Regions from separate parts of the Streptomyces sp. NPDC098781 genome, predicted to be linked through region 2. Evidence: riboswitches for the same ligand, from Rfam matches in the RefSeq annotation. Region 2 holds a riboswitch; each other region holds the start of a gene.
The links. A riboswitch is a leader RNA that binds a small molecule or an ion and turns the genes downstream of it on or off. The one in region 2 is predicted to bind cyclic di-AMP.
Positions count from the first base shown of each region.

Region 1: another riboswitch for cyclic di-AMP. It lies ahead of ACIQWG_RS26385 (transglycosylase SLT domain-containing protein); the one in region 2 lies ahead of ACIQWG_RS16560 (LysM peptidoglycan-binding domain-containing M23 family metallopeptidase).
Region 3: another riboswitch for cyclic di-AMP. It lies ahead of ACIQWG_RS37240 (transglycosylase family protein); the one in region 2 lies ahead of ACIQWG_RS16560 (LysM peptidoglycan-binding domain-containing M23 family metallopeptidase).

Region 1 covers NZ_JBIWAK010000006.1:424,746-430,013, reverse strand. Annotated here, with positions in the region: gene ACIQWG_RS26400 (M56 family metallopeptidase) at 1-170, opposite strand, end outside; gene fahA (fumarylacetoacetase) at 420-1,640, opposite strand; gene ACIQWG_RS26390 (HAD family hydrolase) at 1,946-2,776, shown strand; gene ACIQWG_RS26385 (transglycosylase SLT domain-containing protein) at 2,811-3,554, opposite strand; cyclic di-AMP (ydaO/yuaA leader) riboswitch at 3,560-3,744, opposite strand; gene ACIQWG_RS26380 (hypothetical protein) at 4,015-4,269, opposite strand; partial or broken gene ACIQWG_RS26375 (CocE/NonD family hydrolase) at 4,314-4,897, opposite strand; partial or broken gene ACIQWG_RS26370 (MFS transporter) at 5,043-5,268, opposite strand, start outside.
Region 2 covers NZ_JBIWAK010000003.1:1,068,107-1,073,374, reverse strand. Annotated here, with positions in the region: gene ACIQWG_RS16570 (tyrosine-protein phosphatase) at 1-201, opposite strand, end outside; partial or broken gene ACIQWG_RS16565 (alpha-galactosidase) at 382-2,453, shown strand; cyclic di-AMP (ydaO/yuaA leader) riboswitch at 2,761-2,918, shown strand; gene ACIQWG_RS16560 (LysM peptidoglycan-binding domain-containing M23 family metallopeptidase) at 2,923-3,885, shown strand; gene ACIQWG_RS16555 (SGNH/GDSL hydrolase family protein) at 4,150-4,935, shown strand; gene ACIQWG_RS16550 (TetR family transcriptional regulator C-terminal domain-containing protein) at 5,102-5,268, opposite strand, start outside.
Region 3 covers NZ_JBIWAK010000012.1:100,897-106,164, reverse strand. Annotated here, with positions in the region: gene ACIQWG_RS37250 (cytochrome P450) at 1-806, shown strand, start outside; gene ACIQWG_RS37245 (transglycosylase family protein) at 973-2,013, shown strand; cyclic di-AMP (ydaO/yuaA leader) riboswitch at 2,222-2,421, shown strand; gene ACIQWG_RS37240 (transglycosylase family protein) at 2,426-3,115, shown strand; gene eno (phosphopyruvate hydratase) at 3,449-4,735, shown strand; gene ACIQWG_RS37230 (septum formation initiator family protein) at 4,838-5,268, shown strand, end outside.

The sequences.
Region 1 (5,268 bases), on a different contig from region 2:
AGGGACAGGGCTGTCAGGCAGCACAGCAGGACGGTGGCGACCAGGCACTGCCACACCCAGAGGGCGACCACGGGTTCCCGTTCGGGCCAGTTCGCCCGGGTCAGCGCCTGGGGGACAGGTACGGCGGCCGTCAGGGCGACGATGCTCAACAGGAGCATGCAGACGGTCATGCCATGGTCTCCGGATCCTGGACGGGACGGTGCTTTGGCGACGGTGCGGGGCGGTGGGCGGCGAAGGCCGTTCGCGGCTCGCTTCCCACCGCCAGCCAGTATGACGGTGACCATCGTCGGAGTCAGGAGGAAAGACTCGCCGAATGCCCTGCTCCGCTCGACCCCGCGCCGGCCTCCGCACCCACCGACCGCCGGCTCCGCGACCGCGAACGCCCCTTCACCGGCCGTGAGTTGGGCCGGACGCGGACGTCACCCCGCCGCGATCCGCCCCGTCACGTCCCCGAGCCCGACCCGAACGCCACCGGGCCCCGGTGCCCAGGCGGACAGCGTCACGACGTCGCCGTCCTCCAGGAACGTCCGCTTGCCGTCGGGGAGTTCGAGGGCGTCCCGGCCGTTCCACGTCAGCTCCAGCAGTGAGCCGCGCTCGCCCTCCGTGGGTCCGCTGACCGTGCCCGAGCCGTACAGATCGCCGGTGCGCAGCGAGGCGCCGTTCACGGTCATGTGGGCGAGCTGCTGGGCGGCCGTCCAGTACATGGTGGAGAAAGGGGGCTCGGAGACCACATGGCCGTTGACGGCCACCGAGATACGCAGGTCGTAGCCACCGGGTTCGGTCTCGGAGCCGGAGTCGTCCAGGTACGGCAGCAGCGGGTGCGTGCGCTGCGGCGGGGCCACCATCGCCTCCTCCAGGGCGTCCAGCGGGGTGATCCACGCCGACACCGAGGTGGCGAAGGACTTGCCGAGGAACGGGCCGAGGGGGACGTACTCCCAGGCCTGGATGTCGCGTGCCGACCAGTCGTTGAGCAGGCACAGGCCGAAGACGTGCTCCCGGAAGTCGCCCAGTGCGACCGGCTCGCCCATCCGTGACGGCGTTCCGACCACGAAGCCGACCTCGGCCTCGATGTCGAGCCGGACCGAGGGGCCGAAGACCGGCGCGGCGTCGGTGGGCGCCTTGCGCTGGCCCGAGGGCCGTACGACGTCCGTGCCGGACACGACCACCGTGCCGGAGCGGCCGTGGTAACCGATCGGCAGGTGCTTCCAGTTGGGGGTCAGTGAGTCCTCGGCGTCGGGGCGGAAGATCCGGCCGACGTTCCGGGCGTGGTTCTCGGAGGCGTAGAAGTCGACGTAGTCGGCGACCTCGAAGGGGAGGTGCAAGGTCACCGAGGACAGGGGGTGCAGGAGATCACGGAGGGCCTCCTGGTGCGCGGGCACCGTCACCCAGGCCGTCAGCGCGCGACGGACATCGGACCAGGTGGTGCGGCCCGCGGCGAGCAGCGGGTTCAGGGAGTCCTGGGCGAGCAGCGGGGCGTACGGCGAGCCGAGGGCGTGGGCCGCCTTGCCCGCGTCGAGGACGTGGTCGCCGAGCCGGACGCCGACCCGTCGCGCGGAGTCCGAGCCGGGAAGGGAGAAGACGCCGTACGGAAGGTTGTGCGTGCCGAAGGGGTCGCCCTCGGGGAGATCGAAGGGGGGCATGGGGTGCTGCCTCACTCTCATACGCTCCGTCTGCCAAGTGGGTCGGGCCACACGTTACGGGTGAGGCACCGGTCTTGGGCAGTGCGAAAGTCGCGTCGTCGGAGCCGGTGAAACAGCAGGTCGCCGCGTCGGGCGGGCGCTCGGGGCGCGCTCCGGCGCCAAGTGGGGGTGAAATCACAAGGGGCGGAGGGCAGTTGCGGACGGGTAGGCAGAAGGGTAACCGGATTAGGTGTCAACACATGTGAACAAAGCAGCCGTCCGGTTCAGGTCGAGTCGATGGGGCTTCCTGTCCGTATTCTCTGATCATGGCCCCACCCATCGCATATTCACTCATCGCCACTGACCTGGACGGGACGCTGCTCCGCGGCGACGACACGCTCTCCGACCGGACCCTCGACGCGCTCGCGCGGGTGGCGGCGGCCGGTGCCCAGCACCTCGTCGTGACGGGACGGCCGGCGCCCAGAGTGCGGCCGTTGCTCGACGACCTGGGCAGCAGGGGGCTCGCGGTGTGCGGACAGGGCGCGCAGTTGTACGACGCCGGCGCGGACTGTCTGCTGTGGTCCGTCACCTTGGACCGGGAACTGGCGGAAACCGCGCTCGGCAAGATCGAGGCCGAGGTGGGGCAGGTGTACGCGGCCGTCGACCAGGACGGCGTGGAAGGGCTCACGCTCATCGAGCCCGGCTACCTGATGCCGCACCCCACCCTGCCGGCGGTGCGCGTCAGACGCCGCGACGACCTGTGGTGCGAGCCGATCAGCAAGGTGCTGCTGCGCCATCCCAGCCTGTCGGACGACGAGTTGGCGGCGACGGCGCGTTCGGTGGTCGGTTCGCTCGCGACGGTCACCATGTCGGGGCCCGGCACCGTCGAACTCCAGCCATGCGGTGTCACCAAGGCGACCGGTCTCGCGCTCGCCGCCGAGCATCTGGGACTCGGTCCGCGGGACACCGTCGCCTTCGGTGACATGCCCAACGACATCCCGATGTTCGACTGGGCCGCCCGCGGGGTGGCGATGGCCAACGCGCATCCCGAACTCAAGGCGGTCGCCGACGAGATCACCCTCTCGAACGAGGACGACGGCATCGCCGTCGTCCTTGAGAGGCTGTTCGCGGGAGATATGGCGCATATCGTCCAGTAAGGGGCGATATGCGCCAGTGGCCCGGCTGCTACTCCTAGTAGGGCCCGTTCACGTTGTCGATCGAGCCGTAGCGCGCGGCCGCGTAGTTGCACGCGGCCGTGATGTTCGCGACCGGGTCGAAGGGGTCGTACACGGTGCCCGGCACGTGGTAGGTCGCGAAGGTGGGGTCGATGACCTGGAGGAGGCCCTTGGACGGGGTGCCGGCCGCGGCGTTGGAGTCCCAGTTGTTCATGGCCTGCGGGTTGCCGGACGACTCGCGCATGATGTTGCGGTGAATGCCCTCGTAAGAACCCGGAATTCCGTTTTGAGCCATGATGTCCAGCGCGTTGCGGATCCAGCCGTCGAGGTTGTTCGGGTAGGTCTTCACCGAGGACTGGGTCGCCTGGGCGACGGAGGACTTCTTGGCGGGCGCGGACGCCTTGTCGGCCGTCTTGGCCGGCGTGCTCGCCTTCTTCGCCGCCCGGACCGTGAGGTCGAGGCCCGGGTGGATCAGGCGGGGGTCGTCGCCGATGGCCTTGCGGTTGTCCTTGTAGAGCTGCTTCCAGCCGCCCTGCGCGTCGTAGCGGTCCGCGATGCCGTAGAGCGTGTCGCCCTTCTTGGTGGTGTACGCGACCGAGTCGACCTTCACCGCGGCGCTGGGGGCCTTGGCGGGCTCGGCGGCGCTCGCGGTGGTCCCGCTCAGGAGCGGGAGAGCGAGGGCCGCGGTGCCGGTTCCGGCGATGACGACACGTCGGGTGAGCGGGTTGGTGCGGGGGCGGCGATGCTTGCCTCGGGGCATGGCGCTGTTCCTCTCCGGCGCCTGCGAGGTGAGCTGTCGGGTTCGGGCTGGAGATGCCCGGCCGTGCCGCCGTAGGGCGGCACGACTTCACCCCTAGCCGGTCCGATGAGCCATCAAGGCGTACGGTCCGGCGGCTTACCTGGGTCCCCCGCTCCTGCCGCGCGTGTGTGAGTTACGTCGGGGATGACTCGGGCGGCGGCAGGATTAGGCGTCCGCCCGACGAGCGGGAACGTATGCGAGAGCACATGCCCGGAACAAGTGCTGTGGTCACCTGACGTGCGGGTTGACCATGGTCTGGGGGGAATGGGGTGCTTGATCCTTTGCGGTTGCCAAGCCTCAACTCGCGTTCGGGGCAAGGAGGGAAGGGGGTGCTCCGGACCAGGTCCCCGGCCGGGCTCGCGTGACCCAATTCACTGGCAGGCGCAAGTACCGCAAAACGGGCAATGACTCCAACTCGCCTTTAACCGGCGGCCCGTGGAGTCCGAATTTCCCATATGCGACGGAAAAGCACCTCTTCGCCCTCCGTGCGGATCACCTCGTCGGAGGTCACGAAGTGCTGCCCGTCGCGGCTGATCTCGGAGCGCGTGCCCACCCTCGTCTCCCAGGCGAGCTCCGGCCGGTGCGGCCGGACGGACCACTCCGAGCGGGCGCGGGCCGGCAGTGGGTCCGCCTCGTCGATCGTGTACGTCTCCAGCGGGTCCTCGGCGCACTCCATACCGTCCGGGTACGCGCGCGTGGCGCCGTGGCGCGGGTCGACCTCCAGCCGCCCACGGCGAGGACGGCGGCGTCGATCGCGCCGGGTCCTCGCAGACACTGCCGTGGCGCCAGTGGTCGTCGCAGGTCGGGTGTTCCAGGCAGGTGTGGATGAACGGGTCGAGGGAACCCAGCCGTTCGAGCCACGTGTCCCGCCAGGACTCGCCGATGTGCTGCGGGTCCGGCGGCCGGGGGGCGAAGGCGAGCATCGTCGACGCCCAGGCGTGGATGTCGACCGCGAGGACGGAACCTCCCATGTAGTGCGCGTCGTTGTCATAGCGATCGTCCGTGGAACAGACGTGACGATCGCCTTGAGCGGCTCGGCGCGAGGGCCGCGATCTGGAGGGAGTTGAAGCCGCCGCAGGAGATGCCGAACATACCGACCTTGCCGTCGCACCAGGGCTGCGCCGCGGGCCAGTTGACGACCTCGACCCCGTCGGCCGGCTCCGTCGCCGAGTACTCGTCCGTCGGCAGGCCCTCGCAATAACGACAGGGCGCCATGCGCGCGCGTACAGGCTCGTCCCGTCCGAAAGCGGGATGCGCACGTCGGGATGAGTCGTCTCGTAGGGGAAGGACGTACGGATGTGCATGAGCGGGATCCCCGTCCGGTCGGTGGACCGGCGGTCAGCGCACCGGGTACGTCCTGCGGCGCAGCCGACGCGCCGCGGCCATCACGGCGAGCCCCGCGGCCACCCGGGCGAGCGACAGGAACCGCAGGGGCATGGTCCGGCCGGTGAAGGCAGCTGGCGCGATCACCGAGACCAGGGTCGGCAGGTCGACGAAGTGGTCCGTGGTGAGCCGCCCGGCGACTGCCGGCAGGGCTGCGAGGGCGGCCGTGACGACGAGGCCGGTGGCGATCAGGCGGATCGCCCGGCGCATGGTGTCGGGGGCCAGGGCGAAATCGGCGGAGTGCTTGCGTCCGGTCAGGTGGCGGCGGCCGGTGAGGTGTTGGACCGGGCCG
Region 2 (5,268 bases):
GTTGCGGAAGTCGAAGATCGTGTGCAGCCCCAGGGAGTCGAGGAAGACGGCGTCCTCGGCGGTCGCGTGCGCGAGATGGCCGCTGCGGAAGAGTACCCCCTGCCGCACCCGTCGCCCGTCCACCGTCGGCAGTCCACCCACGTCACGGAAATTGCGAACCCCGGCCAGTTCAGGCTCGGTCGACGGGATCTGCTGCGTCACGGGGGCTCCTCCCAGTCGGCCCCGGCGGCGCGGCTCTGCGGTGCGGCCGACGGGGTGCGCTCTTGACGATACGACATGGATTCCGGGGCCAATGAGTTGTCCACAGGCGTTGCCCCGGGGCCGCCCGGCCCTAGATGATGTTGGTACTTGATCGCACCTGTTCGTCTCTGTGGGGGCTTGATGCTGGAGATCTCCGAAACGGGCCGTATCTGGCTCCTCTCCGGGCCGACCAGCAGTTACGCCGTCCATCTGACCGAGGGCGACGAGCTGCTGCACCTCCACTGGGGCCCGCGGATCGAACTCGCCGACGCCGAGGCCCTCGCCGTACGTCCGCTGCCGGAGCACTCGTCCTTCGAGTCCCCGCTCGACGGGCACGAGGAGTACCCGGTGGAGGGCGGCCCGCGTTTCGTGCGCCCCGCGCTGTCCGTGCGCGCCGAGGGGCGGCGCGGCACCGAGTGGGATTTCGTGCGGTACGAGTCCGAGGGTGACGAGCTGCGGTTGCGCTTTCGTGACGGCGGGCTGAACGTCACCCTGCACTACCGGATGCGCGACGACGTGGTGGAGCGCTGGGTGGCTCTGGACAACGAGGGGCCCGCGCTGGAGCTGCTGCGCGCCGACTCGGCCACCTGGACGCTGCCCTACCGGGAGGACTGGCGGCTGTCCCAGCTGCACGGCCGCTGGGGAGCGGAGTCCCGGCTGGTGCAGGCCCCGCTCACGTACGGCGAGAAGGTCATCGGCAGTCGCCGCGGGCACACCGGGCACCAGCATCTGCCGTGGGTCGCGCTCGACACGGACGCCACCGAGGAACGCGGCGAGGTCTACGGCTGTGCCCTCGCCTGGTCTGGGTCCTGGCGCATCGCCGTCGCCCAACTTCCGGACGCGCGCGTGCAGATCACCGGCGGGGCCGGACACGACGACTCGGGCCTGCTGCGGCTGGCCGCGGGGGAGTCCTTCACGACGCCCGTCTTCGCCGGCCTATGGAGCGACGGAGGCTTCGGCGGGGCCAGCCGCGCCTGGCACGCGTACCAGCGCGCGTATGTGATCCCTGACGCCGATACCAGGACCGGCCGGTGCTGTTCAACTCCTGGGAGGCGACCGAGTTCGACATCTCCGAGGAACAGCAGAGCGCGCTCGCTCGGCGGGCCGCGGCCATCGGTGTCGAGCTGTTCGTGGTGGACGACGGCTGGTTCGGCGCGCGCACCAGCGACCGCGCCGGGCTCGGCGACTGGACCCCCAACCCCGAGCGCTTCCCGTCCGGCCTCAAGCCGCTCGCCGAGCACGTGCACGAGCTCGGCATGCAGTTCGGCATCTGGGTCGAGCCGGAAATGGTCAATCCGGACAGCGAGCTGTATCGCGCCCACCCGGACTGGGTTCAGCACCAATCGGGACGAAAGCGTACGGAATTCCGCAATCAGCTCGTACTGAACCTCGCCCGCGATGACGTCCAGGAGTACCTCTGGGAACAGCTCCACGGGCTGCTCTCCAGCGCGCCGATCGACTATGTGAAGTGGGACTTCAACCGCTGCTTCGCCGACGCCGGCTGGCCCGGTGAGCCGTATCCGCAGCGCCTGTGGGTCGACCATGTGCGTGCCCTGTACGGCTTGCTCGACCGGCTGCGCGCGGCTCATCCCGGTGTCGCCTTCGAGTCCTGCTCGGGTGGCGGCGGACGGATCGACCTCGGCGTGCTGAGCCGCACGGACCAGGTGTGGACCTCGGACAACACCGACCCCCTCGACCGGCTCGCCATGCAGCACGGCTTCAGTCAGATCCACCCCGCCCGGGTCATGGCGGCCTGGGTCACCGACAGCCCGAACACCATGTTCAACGGGCGCGCGAGCTCGCTGCGCTTCCGTTTCGTCAGCGCCATGGCGGGGGTGCTCGGGGTCGGCGGCGACCTGGAGCGGTGGACCGAGGAGGAGCTCGCCGAGGCGCGGGAGTGGGTGACGCTCTACAAGGAGATCCGCCCCCTCGTGCAGCGGGGCCACCTGTACCGGCTGCGGCCCCCGCGGGGCGGGCTGAGCGCGGTGCAGTACGTGCTCGGGGACGAGACGGTCGTTCTCGCATGGCTTCAGGCTCAGAGCTTCGGCGAGCCCCTGCCGGCTCTGCGGCTCCGCGGTATCGACCCGACAGGTAGGTATGAATGCCCTGAAACGGGCGAAGTTCACCGAGGGGCTGTACTGGTGCATCACGGGCTGAAAGTCGACCTTCGGGGCGATCTGGATGCGGCAGTTATTCACCTCCGTCGCATCTAGCCGTTCTGTCCGAATTGCTGCCTTCATTCCAACTCGCTCTGGAATGAAGGAAGCTGGAGCGGTGTCACGTGAGCAGGGTCATATTCGTGACCGTGCGTCGTCCGTCATGTCCACGTAATTCACATGTTTTTCAAGGGGCTTTGAGTCGGGCGACGCCCCCAGAATTCACTCAGGGTGACCGGTAATTCCCACAAGGGATCAACAGGAACGCATTCGGACGGAACCCCTCACTTGTTCCCGTGCGTCTTCCTCGCTTACGTTCACGACCAATCCGGACGGACGCCTAATCCTGCCGCCGACCGGATCCCGCGCTAACTCACCCGTCCACGGCAGGAGCGGGGGACCCACAGGTACAACCGCCTGTTCCGGTCTCCGGAACGGCTTGGGGTCAAGTCGCGTCCCGACGCGGCCGGGCATCTCCAGCCCGCACCCGACAGCTCACCTCGCAGGCGCCGGAGAGGAATTCGCCATGCCCGCGAAGGGTAAGCACCGACGCCCGAAGTCCCTGCGCTTCACCCGCTCCATCGCCGTCGCCGGAACCGGTGGCGCCGCTCTCGCTCTCCCGCTGATGGGGGCCGCCGGCGCCCACGCCGCTCCCCAGCAGTCCGTTTCGGAAAAGGCCGTTCAGTCCCTTCCGGTCACCGGTGAGAAGGCCGCCGAGAAGAAGGCCGGCGACAAGAAGGCCGACGTGCGGACCTATTCGGTGAAGGTGGGCGATTACCTTTCGAAGATCGCCGACGAGCAGAACGTCAACGGTGGCTGGAAGCGGCTCTACGCCGACAACCGCTCGGCCGTCGGCGAGGACCCGTCGCTGATCCACCCGGGTCTGAAGCTCACGATCAACGGCAAGAAGGCCGCGACGAGCGCCCCCAAGTCCTCGTCGCCCGCCCCGTCTTCGTCCTCGTCGAAGACCCCCTCCAAGACCTCCTCGAAGCCGTCCACCGAGTCGGCCGAGAAGGATTCGAGCGCCTCGAAGGCGGCCGCGAAGACGACTTCGGCCGCCGACACCACGAGCACCGTCAACGGGTTCTCCGCCCCGCTGTCCGGCGCCTCCCTCGGCACCGGCTACAAGGTCGCGGGCAGCATGTGGTCCAGCGGCTACCACACCGGCGTCGACTTCGCCGCCGCCACCGGTACCCCGCTCAAGGCGGTCGGCCAGGGCACCGTCGTCTCCGCCGGCTGGGGTGGCGCGTACGGCAACCAGGTCGTCATCCAGCTCGCCGACGGCTACTACGCCCAGTACGCCCACCTGTCCTCGCTCTCCGTCTCGGCCGGCCAGACCGTGACCGCGGGCCAGCAGATAGGCCTCTCCGGCGCGACCGGCAACGTCACCGGCCCGCACCTGCACTTCGAGATCCGCACCACGCCGGACTACGGCTCCGACGTGGACCCGGTCGCCTACCTCCGCTCCAAGGGCGTCGCCATCGGCTGACGGCCCCCCGCGAAACCACCTGCCTGACACGCAGCCGAAGGCCGGACCCCCGATCCCCGGGTCCGGCCTTCGGCATGCCTGTGGTCCTGGTGCGGTGATCGGCCGTCCAACAGCCCTGCTCGGAGGGTTATTCCACGTTTGGTGAACACTTGGGGAGTGGCTTATCTCACCGCTCGTCAACCCCTGCCTACGGTCGCGTAGGTCACATCCAAAGGTGAATCATGTCCCGATGTGACAGGCGATTCGAAGAGTGACAGCAGATCAGTGATCGGGTCGTACGTCGCGGTGGGGGACAGCTTCACCGAGGGCGTCGGCGACCCCGGCCCCGAAGGGGCGTTCGTCGGCTGGGCCGACCGCTTCGCGGTCCTGCTCGCGGACCGGCGCCCCGAGGGCGACTTCGATTACACCAACCTCGCCGTGCGCGGCAAACTCCTCGACCAGATCGTCGAGGACCAGCTTCCGAAGGCCGTCGAACTGGCCCCGGACCTGGTCTCGTTCTGCGCGGGCGGCAACGACATCATCCGGCCCGGAACCGACCCCGACGAGGTGGCCGAGCGCTTCGAGCGGGCCATCGTCCGGCTCACCTCAGCCGTCGGCACCGTCATGGTGACGACCGGCTTCGACACCCGCGGCGTGCCCGTGCTGAAGCACCTGCGCGGCAAGATCGCCACGTACAACGGTCATGTGCGGGCCATCGCCGACCGGTACGGCTGCCCCGTGCTCGACCTGTGGTCCCTGAAGACCGTTCAGGACCGCCGGGCCTGGGACGGCGACCGGCTGCACCTGTCTCCCGAGGGGCACACGCGCGTGGCGCTCCGCGCCGGTCAGGTCCTCGGCCTGGAGATTCCCGCGGACCCGGACCAGCCCTGGCCGCCGCTCCCGCCGCGCGGCACGCTGGAGATCCGCCGGGACGACGTCCAGTGGGCGCGTGAGTACCTGGTGCCGTGGATCGGGCGGCGACTGCGCGGTGAGTCCTCGGGCGACCACGTGACGGCCAAGGGCGCCATGTCTCCGGACGACATCAAGATGCGGATCCAGTCGGTGGCTTGAGTGCGGTGCGCGAGTGATCGGTCGGTGGCTTGAGTGCGGTGCACGAGCCATCAGGCCGTGGCTTGAGAGCGGTGCGCTAGGCACCGGTGCCTCCGGGCCGTACCGAAGACTGGTCGGTGCGGCCCGGACGTATGTCCTCCCGAAGGGAACCCGGCGTCCGCGCACCTCACCGAGTCGACGCCGTCAACGCCTCTCGCTCCAGGCCCAGTTCCCGGGCCAGCGCCTCGTCCGCCCACTCGCGTGCACACGCGCGGGAGACCGCGCCCGGGTACGACGTCAGCTGTACGGCCAGCCCGTCGAGCAGGGCCGTCAGGCGCAGTGCCGCGCCGGTCG
Region 3 (5,268 bases), on a different contig from region 2:
TCTACGCCATCTGCGACCTGCTCGGCGTCCCCCGCGAGGACCAGGACGACTTCCGGGACTGGGCGGGCATGATGATCCGCCACCAGGGCGGCCCGAGGGGCGGGGTCGCGCGGTCGGTGAAGAAGATGCGCGGCTATCTGGCCGACCTCATCCACCGCAAGCGCGAGGCACTTCCGGCCACCCCCGACCCCGGCGAGGACCTCATCTCGGGCCTCATCCGCGCCTCCGACCACGGTGAGCACCTGACCGAGAACGAGGCCGCGGCCATGGCCTTCATCCTGCTGTTCGCCGGCTTCGAGACGACCGTCAACCTCATCGGCAACGGCACCTACGCCCTGCTCACCCACCCCGAGCAGCGCACCCGCCTCCAGGCCTCCCTCGCCGACCGCGACAGCGACCTGCTCGAAACCGGCGTCGAGGAACTCCTGCGCTACGACGGCCCGGTCGAGCTCGCCACCTGGCGCTTCGCCACCGAGCCGCTCACCATCGGCGGGCAGGACATCGCACCCGGCGACCCCGTCCTCGTCGTCCTGGCCGCCGCCGACCGTGACCCGGAGCGGTTCGCCGACCCGGACGTCCTGGACCTAGGCCGCCGCGACAACCAGCACCTCGGCTACGGCCACGGCATCCACTACTGCCTCGGCGCCCCGCTCGCCCGACTGGAGGGCCAGACCGCCCTGGCCACGCTCCTCACCCGACTCCCGGACCTCCGACTCGCCGTGGAACCGGGGGAGTTGAGGTGGCGCGGCGGGCTGATCATGCGCGGCCTGCGCACCCTTCCGGTGGAGTTCACCCCCCTTGGGTGAGTCTGTCCACAGCCGCGACCATGACGTGGGCCCAATTCTGTGATCTTCACGTGATCTACGCGGCATTAACTTGTGACAAGTGATCGTCTGCCTATACGTTCACGGATCAACGAAGGCGCCCAGTTTCACGCGCCACAGTCACTGCTGTCTCGTGAAAGGCACCCGCATGCTCTCCGGGAACGGTCGTCACCGTCGCCCTCGTCAGGCTCCGGCTCTTCTCGTCGCCGCCGGAGTGACCGGCTCCGCCATCGCCATCCCGCTCCTCGGTGCCACGGGCGCGAGCGCGGCCGACGGCAATGTGTGGGACAAGGTGGCCGACTGCGAGAGCGGTGGCTCCTGGAGCGCCGACACCGGCAACGGGCGCTACGGCGGGCTCCAGCTGACCCAGGACGACTGGGAGAAGTACGGCGGTCTCGACTACGCCAACAGCCCCGACCTGGCCAGCCGCTCGCAGCAGATCGCGGTGGCGCAGGACGTCCTGGCGGACCGGGGGACCAGCCCCTGGGGCACCTGCGCGGTACTCAACGGGCTCACCCCGAAGTCCGGCGCGGTCGACCTCGACACCGGCGTGGGCGAGGACTCTCCCTCCGCGGTGTCCGGATCCTCCGGGCTGCTCGATTCCTCGACGTCGTCCGGATCGTCCGGCTCATCCAACTCGTCCGGTTCATCGGATTCGTCCGATGAGTCCAGCTCGCCGAGTACGTCGGCCTCTTCCGGGGGTTCCTCGAACTCGCCCAGCGGCTCCCCCGACGGTTCGTCCGAATCGCCCGACAGCTCCTCGTCCTCCCCCTCTTCGTCCGCCGGGACCGGCAGCTCCGCGAAGTCGGACTCGCCCGACTCGAAGGTCGCACAGTCGCCGGACAGCTCCCCCATAGAGACCCCAAAGGCGGGCAATCGGGGCAACTCGGACCAGGACTCGGGCTCCTGGAGTCTTGTCGACACCGGGTCGATCGACGACGTGAGCGCCGGTTCCGGGCGTCATCGGGGCCCCAGCGCCGACGAGAGCGACACCGCCGACAGCGCCACCAAGTCCTCCGGCCGGCATGCCTCGTACAGCGTCCGCCAGGGCGACACGCTCGCGTCCATCGCCGACTCCCTTGACCTCGACGGCGGGTGGCGCGCGCTGTATGAGGCGAACAAGCAGGCCATCGGCGCCGACGCGAACGACATCTTCGCCGGTCAGACGCTGGACGTCCCCGTCGAATAACGGTCGAACAGGGCGAAAAACAGCGGCAGTTCGCGCCCCGATTCGGTGTGTAATGTCCGTTTTAACAGTAGTGAGAGATAGATCTCAGAAGCCCTGATCGTCTTTGTAATTCCGCGAATCGAGTGTCTACGGTCGTGATCGCTCGCCACCAGAGCGAGCCCCTACGCCGTCACGCCGAATCCTGCCGGCGGCCGTACGGGAACAGTCGTCGCGTCAAGCGCCGTAGGCAGGAGCGGGGGACCCAAGGTTTGCGCCGGGTCCGGCAGTTGAGGCCTTTCGAGGCCGCACGGCCGGAGCCGGCTCGGGGTGAAGCCGCGCAGCGGGAGCCGAGAGGCGAACGTGCGCGGCCGGGCAACTCAACCGGCCCGAACCCGACAGCTCACCTCGCAGGCGTCGGTGAGGGGATCTCTCCATGCTGTTTTCCAGCAAGGGCAAGCACCGTCGTCCGTCCAAGGCCGCCCGCGCCATCGCCGTCGTCGGCGTCACCGGTGCCGCCGCCGTCGCCGCCCCGCTGATGGCGGCCGGCAACGCCTCGGCCGCCACCGCCTCCGAGTGGGACACCGTCGCCCAGTGCGAGTCCGGCGGCAACTGGTCGATCAACACCGGCAACGGCTACTACGGCGGTCTTCAGTTCTCCGCCTCCACCTGGGCCGCGTACGGCGGCACCCAGTACGCCTCCACCGCCGACCAGGCCACCAAGTCCCAGCAGATCGAGATAGCCGAGAAGGTCCTCGCGGCCCAGGGCAAGGGCGCCTGGCCGAACTGCGGCACCGGCCTGTCCAGCGCCGCGTACTCCGGCTCCTCCGCCGGCGGCTCCTCGCAGAGCACCGAGACCACCCCGCGCTCCTCCGAGCAGCAGTCGGCCTCCCGCTCCACCGACCGCCCGGCCGCCAAGAAGAGCACCAAGACCGTCACCACCCCGACCGGCAAGAAGGTCAAGAAGGGCGACGGCGAGTACAAGGTCGTCAAGGGCGACACCCTCAGCTCGATCGCCGAGGAGAAGAACGTCAAGGGCGGCTGGGAGAAGCTCTTCCAGCTGAACAAGGACATCGTCGAGGACGCGAACCTGATCTACCCGGGTCAGCAGCTGCACCTGAAGTAAGAGGCAGCGGCGGGCCGCGACATCCGGCGGCCCGCGGCAGCACGCGACCGACAGGTGAACCACAGCGCCTTCACATCCGTGGACCCCATAGTGAGGGCGTCGTGAGGACCACCCCCCGTCCCCGCGAACTCCCCGCCTCGGTGCGTTTTCCCCCGTACGCACCGGGGCGGGGTTCTTCTCTGTCTGGGGAAGGTTTTTGTTCCGTTCGGAAACAATTTACTCTCGGTTCTGTCCACGGGGCGGTCGACCGCTGGTCTGATGCCCGGAGCCGGTTAGGCTCGTCTCGCAGTACCCCACACGGTCTGCGTACCCGCGTCACATCCGAAGAAGGAGATGCTCGTGCCGTCCATCGACGTCGTCGTAGCCCGGGAAATCCTGGACTCCCGAGGCAACCCCACGGTCGAGGTCGAGGTCGGCCTCGACGACGGCAGCACGGGTCGTGCCGCCGTCCCGTCCGGCGCCTCGACCGGTGCCTTCGAGGCCATCGAGCTCCGCGACGGTGACCCCAACCGCTACCAGGGCAAGGGTGTCGAGAAGGCCGTCCTCGCCGTCATCGAGCAGATCGGCCCGGAGCTCGTCGGCTACGACGCCACCGAGCAGCGCCTGATCGACCAGGCCATGTTCGACCTGGACGCCACCGACAACAAGGGCTCGCTCGGCGCCAACGCCATCCTCGGCGTCTCGCTCGCCGTCGCGCACGCCGCCTCCGAGGCGTCCGACCTGCCGCTCTTCCGCTACCTGGGCGGCCCGAACGCGCACCTGCTGCCGGTGCCGATGATGAACATCCTGAACGGCGGCTCGCACGCCGACTCCAACGTGGACATCCAGGAGTTCATGATCGCCCCGATCGGCGCGGAGTCCTTCTCCGAGGCGCTGCGCTGGGGCACCGAGGTCTACCACACCCTCAAGAAGGTGCTGAAGAGCAAGGGCCTGGCCACCGGCCTCGGCGACGAGGGCGGCTTCGCCCCGAACCTCGGCTCCAACCGTGAGGCCCTCGACCTCATCCTCGAGGCCATCAAGGAAGCCGGTTACGCCCCCGGCGAGCAGATCGCCCTCGCGCTCGACGTCGCCGCCTCCGAGTTCTACAAGGACGGCAAGTACCTCTTCGAGGGCAAGGAGCGCTCCGCCGCCGAGATGACGGAGTACTACGAGGAGCTCGTCGCGGCCTACCCGCTCGTCTCCATCGAGGACCCGCTGTTCGAGGACGACTGGGCCGGCTGGAAGGTCCTCACCGACAAGCTGGGCGACAAGGTCCAGATCGTCGGCGACGACCTCTTCGTCACCAACCCCGAGCGCCTCGCCCGCGGCATCGACGACGGCGCCGCCAACGCGCTGCTCGTCAAGGTCAACCAGATCGGCTCGCTGACCGAGACCCTCGACGCCGTCGAGCTCGCCCAGCGCAGCGGCTTCAAGTGCATGATGTCCCACCGCTCCGGCGAGACCGAGGACGTCACGATCGCCGACCTCGCCGTCGCCACCAACTGCGGCCAGATCAAGACCGGCGCCCCGGCCCGCTCCGAGCGCGTCGCCAAGTACAACCAGCTGCTGCGCATCGAGGAGATCCTCGACGACGCGGCGGTCTACGCGGGCCGCAGCGCGTTCCCGCGCTTCAAGGGCTGACCCTTACCGGGTTAAGGCTTAGCCAGTCGTACGTACGTCCCCGTACTCGGTCCCGTACCGTGTGCGGGGACGTACGCACGTGAAAGGGGAGGCGGAGAGCCGATGGCCGTCAAGGACCGGGACCGTTTCTCCACCGCGACGAGAATCCGGTTGCTCGGCGAGCAGACGGCGGCCCGTGTCTACCGCTCCCAGACCAAGCGGCAGGCCCGGCGCTCCAGGCTCACCGGACGCGCCGCGCTGCTCGCACTGGTGGTCTGCTCCCTCGTCGTGGCACTGGCCTACCCGATAAGGCAGTACGTCTCCCAGCGCGCCGAGATCGCCGACATGCAGCGCCAGCAGGAGGAGGCCGCCCGGCGCGTCGAGCAGCTGCGCGACCTCAAGGCACGCTGGCAGGACGACGCGTACGCCGAGCAGCAGATCCGGCAGCGGCTGCACTATGTGATGCCCGGGGAGACCGGCTACATCGTGGTCGATCCGGACGCGGGCAAGGCGTCCCGGACCGACCGGAGCGCGGCCGACCGCCCCTGGTACGC